3 regions of the Mesorhizobium sp. M1E.F.Ca.ET.063.01.1.1 genome follow, and region 2 is predicted to be linked to each of the others. Evidence: predicted binding sites of a transcription regulator. Region 2 holds the regulator's gene; each other region holds the start of a gene.
What was found. Region 2 encodes PhoB, which activates phosphate uptake and scavenging genes when phosphate is short. Its sites were predicted from a motif close to TGTCATNNANCTGTCAT; they were not measured.

Region 1 (4,380 bases), on a different contig from region 2:
CGACCCGACCACGCACCCGGCCTGGACCGGCGGCCAGCAGACCCTGCTCGACCGCGGCGGCCGCCTGTCCAAGTTCAAGAAGCGCTTCGAAGGTTTCGGCCTCTAAGCCGGATACGCCTCCAGAATTTGAAAAACCCGCCCTCGAGGCGGGTTTTTTTGTTGGCAGCGCCTGCCCCTACCTCCCCCTTGTGGGGAGGTCGGACCGAAGGTCCGGGCGGGGGTACTTCAGCCACCACGCAAACAGCGAAAGGAGCACTTTCTAATGCCCACCCCTCTCGTCGTTTCCGATGTCGCGAAAAGCTTCACCATGCACCTGCGCGACGGCGTCAGGCTGCCGGTGGTGGCGGGCGTCTCCTTCTCGATCCGTGCCGGCGAATGCGCGGTGCTTGGCGGCCCGTCGGGCGCCGGAAAAAGCTCGATCCTGAAGATGCTCTACGGCAATTACGCCGTCGATGAAGGCCAGATCATCGTCCAGCATGGAGACGGCCTGATCGACCTCGCCTCCGCCAGTCCGCGCACCGTGCTTGCCGTGCGCCGCCACACCATCGGCTATGTCAGCCAGTTCCTGCGCACCGTGCCGCGCGTCTCGGCGCTCGATGTCGTCGCCGAGCCGCTGGTCGAGCGCGGTGAGGACAGGGAAGGCGCGCGGGCGAAGGCTCGTTTCCTGTTGGCGCAGCTCAACCTCCCGGAAAAACTCTGGGCGCTGCCGCCGGCGACCTTCTCCGGTGGCGAGCAGCAGCGCGTCAACATCGCGCGCGGCTTCATCACCGAGCATCCTATCCTGCTGCTCGACGAGCCGACAGCTTCGCTCGACGCCAAAAACCGCGACGTCGTGGTCGAACTCGTCGCCGCCAAGAAGGCGGCGGGCGTCGCCCTGCTCGGCATCTTCCACGACCTGGATGTGCGCGACGCGGTGGCCGACCGCGTCATCGACGTCACCGCCTTCGCCGCCGGAAAGATCGCCGCATGAGAAAGCTTTCGGAGACGCCGCTGGTCCACGAGACGGCGCAAGTCGAGAACTCGAAGCTCGGCCGCTGGACCGAGATCGCCGAGCGCAGCCGTGTCTCTGAAAGCGAGCTCGGCGACTACTCCTACATGATGCAGGACTGCGCTGTCTGGTGCGCAACCATCGGCAAGTTTTCGAACATCGCGGCAAGCGTTCGCCTCAACGCCACCAATCATCCGACTTGGCGGCCGACGCTGCACCACTTCACCTACCGTGCCTCGGACTATTGGGACGACGCCGAGCATGAGAGCGAGTTCTTTGCCCAGCGCCGCGCCAAGCGCGTCACCATCGGCCACGACACCTGGCTCGGCCATGGCTCGACCGTGCTGCCCGGCGTGACCGTCGGCGATGGCGCGGCGGTCGGCGCCGGTGCCGTGGTGTCGAAGGATGTCGCGCCCTACACGATCGTCGCCGGCGTGCCGGCAAAACCGATCCGCGAGCGTTTCGACCGCCGCACCGCCGAGCGCTACCAGGCGCTCGCCTGGTGGGATTGGGACCATGCCCGGCTGCGCGCCGCGCTCGACGATTTTCGCGAGTTGGAGGCCGAGGCTTTCCTGGAAAAGTATGGCGGCTGAATCTCGTGAATGGTCAATAGTGAATGGCGGACAACAAGGTTCGGGCTGGGGAAGCCTTCACCATTCACATCCTTGACACACGACTCGGGCAGAGGCGATCTCCCCCAGGGAGATCGCCATGCTCGACAAAGTCAGACCCTCGCTTGCCTCCTTCTTCGAAGGCACCAACCCGATGCCGCCGATGCATCTCGGCACCCGCTATGACACATCGGGCAATTTCCTTTTCGAGCCGGGCAACACCGTTGTCAGCCACCTCGTCGAGGGCTCGCCATCCGAAGCCGCAATCATCGCGGTGCGCGAGCGTATCCTCTCCATGCCCGACGCCGATCGCCTCGCCTTCACGCCGATCTCCAGCCTGCATATGACCCTGTTCCAGGGCATCATAGAATACCGGCGCCGCCTTCCCTACTGGCCTTCCGATGTGCCGTTGAACACCAGCATCGACGACATCACTCGCCTCTATCTGGAGCGGCTGCAGGGCTTCGAGGGCAACGGTGCATTCAGGATCAAGGCCATCGGCGTCACGCCAAACGGCCTGACGGTCGCCGGTGCCACGGAAGAGGACCGTGCTATCCTCAAGGCATGGCGTGACGCGCTGTCGGTGCCGTTCGGCTATCGTCACCCCGACCACGACAGCTACATCTTCCACATCACCTTCGCTTACCAGATCCGCCGCCTCGCCGACGAACGAGTGTCAGCCTGGCAGGACCTGTTCGACGACTGCCTGTCGTTCCTCGACCGCGAGGCTCCAGTGATCGAATTGCGCCCGCCGGCCTTCTGCAGCTTCAAGGACATGAAGCACTTCGAGGAATTGCTGGTCCTTGGATGAGCCCGTGCATGTCGCCCAAAGGTGCCCAGCGGTTTTGGGACAACGACGTGCATAAACGACGATTCCTGCCTGTGGGTCGTAACAAAACTGACATCAATCCGACACCCCAGCTTCATGGGGCTGCGCTAGCGAAGGTTAACGGACCTTCAAAACTGCGACGTACCGGAGTCTTGCCATGTCAGCATCATCGGCCACGTTGGAAATCCGCGGCGTAACCCGACGATTTGGCAAGAACACCGCGGTCAGCGACATCAACGTATCGATCCCGCAGGGCCAGATGGTCGGCATCATCGGCCGTTCCGGCGCCGGCAAGTCGACGTTATTGCGCATGATCAACCGTCTCATCGATCCCAGCCAGGGATCGATTTTTTTTGACGGCTCCGACGTTTCCCGCCTGCAGGGCTCGCCGCTGCGCCGCTGGCAGCGCGACTGCGCCATGATCTTCCAGCAGTTCAACCTCGTGCCGCGCCTCGACGTCCTGACCAACGTTCTGCTCGGCCGCCTCAACCATCGCTCGACGCTTTCCAACCTGCTCGGCATGTTCTCGCGCACCGAATGCGCGGAGGCGGTGGCGGCTCTCGAGCGCCTCGACATCGCCCGCACCGCGCTGCAGCCGGCCGGCACGCTTTCCGGCGGCCAGCAGCAGCGCGTGGCGATCGCGCGCGCCATGATGCAGCAGCCGAAGGTGCTTCTGGCCGACGAGCCGATCGCCTCGCTCGACCCGCTCAACGCCAAGGTGGTCATGGATTCGCTGCGCGACATCAACCTGCGCGAAGGCATCACCGTCGTCACCAACCTGCATACGCTGGACACCGCCCGCGCCTACTGCACCCGCATCATCGGCATGGCCGCCGGCAAGGTCGTGTTCGACGGCGCGCCCGAGGATCTCGACCGCGACGCCGTGCGCACCGTCTATGGCGCCGATGCCAACGGCGTCGAGATCTCCGAGGCGATCACGTCGACCAGCGTCACCGTCAAGCCGAAGATCACCGCATCCGCCGGACCGCTCGAACCGGCCTTCCCTGGCTACTGAGTCCATTGCCCGGGCTGTAGCCGCTCCGGGCAAATCGTGGATTTCGGCAAAGAGCAACCCGGATCGCCCGTCCGCGTCAAAGGCAAAACTCAAAAATTCGAACGTCACCGGCGCGCAGCCGGAGCAACAGGAGAGAGATCAAAATGTTCAGGAAAATGGTTTTTGGCGCCGTATCGATGCTGGCCATGGCGGCAAGCGCCGCTCACGCCGCCGACATCAAGGAGTTCCGCGTCGGCATCCTCGGCGGTGAGAACGAGACCGACCGCCTGCGCAACTACCAGTGCCTTGCCGACCACCTCAAGGCCGAATTCGGCTTCGAGAAGGTGTCGCTGTTCCCGGCCGCCGACTATGACGGCGTCATCCAGGGTCTGCTCGGCGGCACGCTCGACTTCGCCGAGCTCGGCGCGTCCGGCTATGCCAGCGTCTACCTCAAGGACCCGAACGCGGTCACCCCGATCCTCACCACCAAGCAGACCGATGGCTCGACCGGCTACTATTCGATCGGCCTGGCGCTGAAGACTTCCGGCATCACCGACATCAAGTCGGCCAAGGGCAAGAAGCTCGGCTATGCCGATCCGGATTCGACTTCGGGCTATCTGATCCCGCTGACCCAGATTCCGAAGGACACCGGCGCCTCCAACGAGACCTATTTCGCCTCGACCCAGTTCAATGGCGGCCATGAGAACAACGTTCTGGCCGTTCGCGACGGCAAGGTCGACGTGGCGGTGGACGATTCCTCCGGCATCGGCGACTTCAAGAACGGCTACACCTCCGGCACCTTCCACAAGGAAGTCGCCAAGGGCGCCGTCGACCCGAACGACTTCGTCGAAGTCTGGCGCTCGGGCCTGATCCCGAACGGCCCGCTGGTTGTCCGCACAGCGATCGGCGCCGACATGACTGCCAAGCTCACCGACTTCTTCACCGCCCTCCCGGGCAA
Region 2 (4,380 bases):
GGGCCGAGTAAGCTACGACGTCGGCGGCAAGAATGGCCGCAAGCTTGCGTTCCATAGCACCACGGTGTGTGCTTCATGGCCAAGGGTGTCGCGCCAAATGCGCTCCACTCCGGCGATGCGATCACCGAACTCTAGCACGGCTGGAGCTTCCGGGCTAATCCGCAGTCCGCTTGAATGACCACTTAGGGTCAACGGCTGACCTTTGATCGGCGCCGCCAAGTTCACGCCCCGCCAGCGCCGCCAAGTCAACCCCCAGAACCGTCTGGTCCAGTCCACGGATGATCTTGGCCAATTCCATGCATTCGTCCTGCCGCACCTTGTTCTTCCGCCAGGCCATGCAGATCATGCGCTGCGGCATCGGCTCCCTGGAATGGCACGATCCTCAAGTCCGGCATGACGCTGGCGGCGCTTGCCGCCATTTCCGGAACCAGCGTCACGCCCAGCCCATGCGCCACCATCTGCAAAAGGATCGTCAGGCTGGTCGCGCCGTAGCTTGCCATCGCCACCGGCCGCACGCTGCCGCAGACCGCCAGCGCCTGCTCGCGCAGGCAGTGGCCTTCCTCGAGAAGCATCAGCCGCTCCAGCGCCGGGCTTTCCGGCGGCACCGGCGGCGAGGCGAAGGCTGGATCGCCGGCCGATGACGGTGACCGACAAGCCGCAGAAGTTCTTGATGCGCCAGGCGATGGTCGAAGAACTGGGGCTGGTGGCGCAGAAGACGGCGTGACGGGGTGTCTGCTTAGCGCAGCGCCATAGGCAGTCATTGAAACGATCAAAGCCGACGCCGGAGGCGACTTGCGTTTCAAAGGCTCTGCTCTGGCTCGGCGATCCTTGTCGGGTGGCCAGTCAATTGCAGATCAACACGAGCTTGCCCTTGACACCTCCCTGACCGAGCAGCTCCTGGGCGCGACGAGCCTCAATCAATGGCATCCGGTCGGCCACCATCGGCTTGATCTTCCCGTCGCGAAGCAGATCGAGCAAGACGCCGAGATCTTCGCGGAACCAAGCGAGCTTCCACCGTTTCAGATATTGTATGCTGTAGGGGAGTATGCGTCGTCGGCCTGGTGAAACGAAAGCGCGGACCGCGTACCACGCAGGTCGCAATATCCCGCGAAGACGGTAACGCAAGCCCCCTGCCAGTTGGCCCTTCTGCAGAAATGAAGTGAAGCCATAGGCTATGACGCGGCCACCAGGCCTCAGAGTACGAAACGAACGCCAGACATTGGCTTCGCCGACCCCATCGAAGACGACATCCACGCCGTCGTTTGTCAGACGATGAATCTCTTCGACAAAGTCAACTCGCTCGTAGTCGATCGGCGTGGCCCCGAGATCGGATACGATCTGATGGGCTGCAAGAGATGCAGTCCCATACATCTCCAGACCTGCCAGGCGGCCAAGTTGCAGCAGAGCCGTGCCGACTCCGCCGGCGGCGCCATGAATGAGGACCCGTTGACCCGGAGAGGCATGCCCAAGGCGATGCATCATCTGATAGGCCGTAACGTAGTTCAGCACGAGGCTGACTGCCTCGGCGGGATCGACACCAGTTGGAACCAGAGTGAGTTCATCTGCCGGCAGGCAAATGAACTGGGCGTAACCACCATGAATGGGAAGCGCCGCAACCATTTTACCAATCATGGCATGGGACACTCCCTCTCCGGCCTCATCGACGATGCCGACAATGTCCCATCCTGGCGTGAATGGCAGGGTCGTTTTCTCGGGATGAATCCCCTCCCGCATCAATAGCTCTGCGAAGGAGACGCCGGCGGCGATTGTTTGCACACGCAGTTCACCTGATGCCGGATGGGGCGCGTCCTCCTCCACGATCTCCAGAACTTCAGGTCCGCCATGGTGGCGAACAACGACGCGCAGAGACTTCATGGCAACCTCGGTCCAAATTGGACTCCTCCACTGAGGCAAACTCTAGTGGAAAGGTAGCGCGCGCTGGGATGGAGCGACTTGCTCCAGATCAACCCCACGAGAAGATCGGTCGCCACCCAACAAACAACTGCTCATTTGAGCAGAATGACATTGGGACGCAGCCGCGACAGCAGTTGGAATGGCCTCACATCAGCTGCCGTTGGGGGTGAGCGGAAACGAACGACAGGTTTGGGTCAGAAGCCGACATTGCCTGTGGCCCCTTCGCGGCCATCGGCAACCGCCTGCTATTGAGTTCTGCCCCTGAAACATGATTTCGATCCATCGGGAGGGCGGGACTCCAGAGCAATTCCAGGAAAAGTGTGAAGCGCGGTTTCCGTCCGCAATTGCGTGAAAACAAAGAGATGGAGTGGCTCGCCGTTTCCGTGAAACGGTGAACCGCCCTAGTCTTCCCTGATCGCGTAGCCCGCACCGCGGATGGTGCGGATGACGTCGGGCATGCGGCCATTGTTGACCGCCTTGCGCAGGCGTCCGACATGCACGTCCACCGTGCGCTCGTCGATATAGATCGTCTCGCCCCAGACATTGTCGAGCAGCTGGCTGCGCGAGAACACGCGGCCGGGATGCCGCATCATGAATTCGAGCAGCCGGAACTCGGTCGGGCCGAGCCTGATCTCGCTCTTCTTGCGGTAGACGCGGTGCGATTCACGGTCGAGCACGATGTCGCCGACCTTGAGCACGCTGGACAGCACCTCCGGCTTGGCGCGGCGCAGCAGCGCCTTGATCCTGGCCATGAATTCCGGCGTCGAGAACGGCTTGACCAGATAATCGTCGGCGCCCGTCGAGAGGCCGCGCACTCTGTCGCTCTCCTCGCCGCGCGCGGTCAGCATGATGATCGGCAGCCGTTCGGTCTCTGGCCGCATCCTCAGGCGCCGGCAGAGCTCGATGCCGGAAACCGCCGGCACCATCCAGTCGAGCACGAGCAGGTCGGGCACGTTTTCCTGCAGGCGGATCTCGGCCTCGTCGCCGCGTGTCACCACCTCGACCTGATAGCCTTCGGATTCGAGGTTGTAGCGGAGCAGCACCCCCAGCGGCTCCTCGTCCTCCACCACCATGATGCGTGGCGCGATCATTCAGCAGGTACCTTCGTTGTCAGGCCGCCGGCGCCGGCATCGCCGTCTCGTCCTGCTTCGGACGGTTCGCGGGCAATTGCGTGCCGGTCAGCACATAGTAGGCGTTCTCGGCGATGTTGGTCACATGGTCGCCGATGCGCTCAAGATTCTTGGCGCAGAACAATAAATGCGTGCAGGCCGTGATGTTGCGCGGATCCTCCATCATGTAGGTCAGGAGCTCGCGGAAGACGGAGGTGTATTTGACGTCGACGCGCTCGTCGTCGTTCCTGAGCTTGGCAAGCGCCGTGGCGTCGCCCGCGGTGTACTCCTCGATCACGCCCTGGACCTGGATCAGCACCAGCTGCGCCATCGAGTCGATGGAGTGCGACAGGTCGCGCGGCGCGGCGCTGATGCCGACCGAGCCGACGCGCTTGGCGATGTTCTTGGCGAGGTCGCCGATGCGCTCGAGGTCGCCGGCCATGCGGATCGCGCCGACCACGCTGCGCAGGTCGTCGGCCATGGGTTGCCGTTTGGCGATGAGCGTGATGGCGCGGTCGTCGAGCTCGCGCTGGCGCGCATCCATGATGGCGTCGTCGGAGACGACGCGCTGCGCCATCGCGTTGTCGGAATTGAGCAGAGCCTTGGTCGAAGCGCCGACCATGGAGCCGGCGAGATCGCCCATGTCGATGATGAGCTGGCTGATCTGCCTCAGATCCTCGTCGAAGGAAGCGACGGTGTGTTCGGCCATGATGGTATCCTCGTATGAACTCAGCCGAAGCGGCCGGTGATGTAGTCCTGCGTGCGCTTCTCGCGGGGCGAGGTGAAGATCTTCTCGGTCCGGTCGAACTCGACCAGCTCGCCGAGATACATGAACGCCGTCTGCCGCGACACGCGCGCCGCCTGCTGCATGTTGTGGGTGACGATCACGATCGTGTAGTCGGCCTGCAATTCGTCGATCAGTTCCTCGATCTTGGCCGTCGACAGCGGATCGAGCGCCGAGCACGGTTCGTCTAGCAGGATGACTTCCGGCTTCACCGCCACAGTGCGGGCGATGCAAAGCCGCTGCTGCTGACCGCCGGAAAGGCTCTGGCCGCTGGCGTTGAGCTTGTCCTTGACCTCGCTCCACAGCGCCGCGCGCTTCAGTGCCTGCTCGACGCGGTTGTCCATCTCGGTCTTGCTGATCTTCTCATACAGCCTGACGCCGAAGGCGATGTTCTCGTAAATCGACATCGGGAACGGCGTCGGCTTCTGGAACACCATGCCGATCTTGGTCCTGAGCAGGTTGAGGTCCTGCGAACGGTCGAGGATGTTCTTGCCGTCGAGCAGCACCTGGCCTTCGGCGTTCTGCTTCGGATAGAGCTCGTAGATGCGGTTCAGCACGCGCAGCAGCGTCGAC
Region 3 (4,380 bases), on a different contig from region 2:
GTCGACCACGGATATAACAGAGCTGAAACAGCGCGAGGTCGAGCTCAGCGAGGCACGCCAGCGCGCCGTGCTGGCCGACCGCGCCAAGTCGGAATTCCTGGCCAATATGAGCCACGAAATCCGCACACCGATGAACGGCGTGCTCGGCATGGCCGAGCTGCTCGCCAAATCCGCTCTCGATTCGAAGCAGAAGACGTTCACCGACATCATCGTCAAATCCGGCAACGCCCTGCTCACCATCATCAACGACATCCTCGACTTCTCCAAGATCGACGCCGGCCAGCTCGTGCTCGACCCGGCGCCCTTTAATCTCGCCGAGGCGATCGAGGATGTGGCGACGCTGGTCTCGACGCGCGCCAAGGAGAAGGACCTCGAGCTCATCGTCCGCGTCCAGCCCGGGCTCGACGGGCAGTTCGTCGGCGATGTCGGCCGCCTCAGGCAGATCGTCACCAACCTGCTCGGCAATGCGGTGAAGTTCACCGACGAAGGCCACGTGCTGGTCGACGTCACCGGCGAGCGGGTTCCGGCCGGCACCAGGCTCACCATCTCGATCACCGACACGGGCATCGGCATTCCCGAGGACAAGCTGAAGCTGGTGTTCGAGAAGTTCAGCCAGGTCGACACCTCCTCGACCAGGCGGCACGAGGGCACCGGGCTCGGCCTTGCCATCACCTCGCGGCTGGTCGAGATGATGGGCGGCGAGATCAGCGTCGACAGCGCCGAGGGCAAAGGCTCGACATTCTGGTTCACCGTCACGCTGCCGCGGGCCGCGCAGGGCGGGCAGCGCATCATGCCGGTCGACGTCACCGGGGCGCGTGTGCTGATCGTCGACGACAATGCCGTCAACCGCTCGATCCTCAGCGAGCAGATGGCGTCGTGGACCTTCGATTCCTGCGCGGCCGAAAGCGGCGCCGAGGGACTGAAGGTGCTGATTGCCGCCGCCGCTTACGGCGTGCCTGTCGATTGCGTCGTGCTCGACTACCAGATGCCGGGCATGACCGGCGCCGAAATGGCGCGCATCGTGCGCAACACCGCCGGCCTCGCGCATACGCCGATCATCATGCTGACCTCGGTCGACCAGTCGCTGGCCAATGCCACCTATCGCGATCTCGGCATCGACGCGCAGCTGATCAAGCCGGCGCGCTCCTCCATCCTCTTGGAGACGCTGGTCGCCACCATCCAGCGTCATCGCCACGGCACGACGGCCGCCCAGCCGCCGCTAATAGCGGGCGCCGGTCCCGCGCATGGCGCGCCGCAGGCATCGCAGGCGCAGGCGCCCGCGGCGGCGCCGCAGGCATCGCAGGCGCAGGCGCCCGCGGCGGCGTCGGATCGTGCCCTGCTGCAGCCGCCGCCCGTCCGCGCGCGACCGCGTCCGGCCGGCGTGGAGCGTGGGCTCGACATCCTCGTCGCTGAGGACAATGAGGTGAACCAACTGGTGTTCACGCAGATCCTCGGCGAGACCCGCTATCATTTCGAGATCGTCGGCAACGGCCGCAAGGCGCTCGATGCTTTCGGCAAGCTCAATCCGCGCATGATCCTGATGGATGTGTCGATGCCGGAGATGAACGGACTGGAGGCGACCGCGGCCATCCGCCGGCTCGAAGCGGAGATAGGGACGCATGTGCCGATCGTCGGCGTCACCGCGCACGCGCTGAAAGGGGACCGCGAGCGCTGCCTGGAAGCCGGCATGGACGATTACCTGCCGAAGCCGATCAGCCCGAAGGCGCTGCTCGAGAAGCTCGAAAGATGGCTCGGCCCGGACGCGGAGGTCCGACGTAGCGCCAGCTAAAGCGCGTCGCGACGAGGCGGATTCAGGCGACGCGCTTTAAGTCTTTGTTTGATGCATGTCGTTCTCCCAAAACCGCTGCGCACTTTTGGGCGACATGCATTAAGCAATTCCAGGAAAAGTGTGTAACGGTTTTCCGTCCGGAATTGCGCAAAATCAAACATTTAGAGCGGATCAGCGATTCTGTGAAAAGCTGAGCCGCTCTAAGCAATTCCAGGAAAAGTGTGTAACGGTTTTCCGTCCGGAATTGCGTAAAAACAGATAGCTCCCTTCCGCAGTAGCCCGCCGTCAGCCGGCAGACGTATGGTGTGATCGCACCATACCAAAGCGAAGCCAAGCAAGGACAATAGGAGCTGTCGATTCCGCCCCTCGGTTACGGGCGGGAGCAGCGACCGCCGGCATAGAAACAGCGTCGACTCTACCCCAACGGACCCTGTTTTCGGCGATGGCTAGGCCATGATCCGCTCTGGCATTCGGGCAACGCGCTCTCGTCCGGATTTTATTTCCCGGCGGCCGAGATCCGGCCGCCGGGACAAATTTTCAATTTGAAAGTCAGACAAGTTACTGATTCCCGCGGCAAACTCCCGGCTGCTCGGCGGAGCCGGCCGCAGACCCCTTCCAGACAACCCCGTCCAGACGTTACCGGGCTGACACGAAACTGTCATGCGACTGTAATAATCGGGAGCTATTGCGCTCACCGGGCGCCGGTAGACCGGGTGCCAAAAGACCATATTCCGAACAGGAGCAGGCCACATGAGACATTTCATCCGCTCGGCGGCCGTTGCGATTGCAATGGCTGCGGCATCCACCCTTTCGATCTCCGCCGCGATGGCCGCCGACATCTCCGGCGCCGGCGCCACCTTCCCCTATCCGATCTATGCCAAGTGGGCCGACGCCTACAAAAAGGAGACCGGCACCGGCCTCAACTACCAGTCGATCGGCTCCGGCGGCGGCATCAAGCAGATCAAGGCCAAGACCGTGACCTTCGGCGCTTCCGATGCGCCGCTGAAGGGCGACGAGCTCGACTCCACCGGGCTGGCACAATTCCCGATGGTGATGGGCGGCATCGTTCCGGTCGTCAACCTCGAAGGTGTCAAGCCGGGCGAGCTCGTGCTCGACGGTCCGACGCTGGCCGACATCTTCATCGGCAAGATCACCAACTGGAATGACGAGGCGATCAAGAAGCTCAACCCCGACGTCAAGCTGCCCGACCAGGCGATTGCGGTCGTCCACCGTTCGGACGGCTCGGGCACCACGTTCAACTTCAGCTACTATCTCGGCGACGTCAGCGCCGATTGGAAGTCGAAGGTCGGCGTCGACAAGGCGCTCGAGTGGCCGGTGGGCATCGGCGCCAAGGGCAATGAGGGCGTCGCCAACAACGTGTCGCAGACCGGCGGCGCCATCGGCTATGTCGAATACGCCTATGCCAAGCAGAACAAGCTCACCTATACCGACTTGATCAACAAGGATGGCAAGAAGGTCGAGCCGACCGCCGCGGCGTTCTCGGCCGCCGCGGCCAATGCCGACTGGAGCTCGCAGCCGGGCTACGGCGTCATCCTGGCCAACCAGGCTGGCGCCGAATCCTGGCCGATGACCTCCGCCACCTGGATCCTCGTCTACAAGAAGCCCGACGATGCAGCGGCCACCGGCGAAGCGCTCAAGTTCTTCGCCTGGTCCTACGCCAAGGGCGACGACATGGCTGCCGAGCTCGACTATGTTCCGATGCCCGACGCGGTCGTGAAGAGCGTCGAGGATATGTGGGGCAAGGATATCGTCGACAGCAACGGCAAGCCGATCTTCTCCGGCATGTAATTCTTACGGAATGAGGAGGGCGCTTGCGGCGCCCTCCTGTCTCTCTTCCGAAATGCGAGGGGCTAAATGACTGCCGTTTCCGAAGCCGTGACGTCGTCCGCCATGCGGACCAGAGAAGCGACGGTGCGCCGCTTCGCCTTCACCGACATGGCCTTCCGGGCGGCCACGCGCGCTTCCGCCATCCTCGTGCTGGTGCTGCTTGGCGGGGTCGCCATCTCGCTGATCGCCGGCTCGTGGGAGGCGCTGTCGAAGTTCGGCGTATCCTTCCTGACGACCGAATCCTGGAATCCGGTCACCGAGAACTTCGGCGCGCTGGCCCCGATCTACGGCACCATAGTCACTTCGGCCATCGCCATCATCATCGCCGTGCCGATCGGCATCGGCATCGCCGTCTTCCTGACCGAGCTCTGCCCGCGGCCGCTCCGGCGCCCGATCGGCATTGCGGTCGAGCTGCTCGCCGGCATCCCCTCGATCATCTACGGCATCTGGGGCCTGTTCGTCTTCGCGCCGTTCCTGCAGACGACGGTGCAGCCCTTCATCATCAGTCTTTTCCACGGCATACCGGGCCTCTCCAGCTTGTTCGCCGGTCCGCCCTACGGCATCGGCCTGCTCACGTCGTCGTTGATCCTCGCCATCATGGTGCTGCCCTTCATCACCTCGATCACCAAGGACGTGTTCGACACGGTGCCGGCGGTGCTGAAGGAATCGGCCTGCGGCATAGGCTGCACGACCTGGGAGGTGACCCGGCGCGTGGTCATCCCCTATACCCGCGTCGGCATCAT

Region 1: the regulator PhoB is predicted to act here: its motif matches at 2,488-2,504, upstream of phnC (phosphonate ABC transporter ATP-binding protein).
Region 3: the regulator PhoB is predicted to act here: its motif matches at 2,446-2,462, upstream of pstS (phosphate ABC transporter substrate-binding protein PstS).

What each region holds. Positions count from the first base shown of each region.
Region 1 is NZ_RZSC01000069.1:1,333-5,712, forward strand. Features, by position in the region: gene rpmE (50S ribosomal protein L31) at 1-106, shown strand, start outside; gene phnL (phosphonate C-P lyase system protein PhnL) at 263-970, shown strand; gene EOA29_RS08430 (DapH/DapD/GlmU-related protein) at 967-1,581, shown strand; gene EOA29_RS08435 (DUF1868 domain-containing protein) at 1,700-2,410, shown strand; gene phnC (phosphonate ABC transporter ATP-binding protein) at 2,586-3,443, shown strand; gene phnD (phosphonate ABC transporter substrate-binding protein) at 3,587-4,380, shown strand, end outside.
Region 2 is NZ_RZSC01000362.1:573-4,952, reverse strand. Features, by position in the region: partial or broken gene EOA29_RS22510 (adenylate/guanylate cyclase domain-containing protein) at 1-55, opposite strand, end outside; partial or broken gene EOA29_RS22505 (LysR substrate-binding domain-containing protein) at 254-635, opposite strand; gene EOA29_RS22500 (medium chain dehydrogenase/reductase family protein) at 844-1,875, opposite strand; gene phoB (phosphate regulon transcriptional regulator PhoB) at 2,316-3,005, opposite strand; gene phoU (phosphate signaling complex protein PhoU) at 3,025-3,732, opposite strand; gene pstB (phosphate ABC transporter ATP-binding protein PstB) at 3,753-4,380, opposite strand, start outside.
Region 3 is NZ_RZSC01000167.1:746-5,125, reverse strand. Features, by position in the region: gene EOA29_RS14420 (response regulator) at 1-1,789, shown strand, start outside; gene pstS (phosphate ABC transporter substrate-binding protein PstS) at 2,540-3,598, shown strand; gene pstC (phosphate ABC transporter permease subunit PstC) at 3,665-4,380, shown strand, end outside.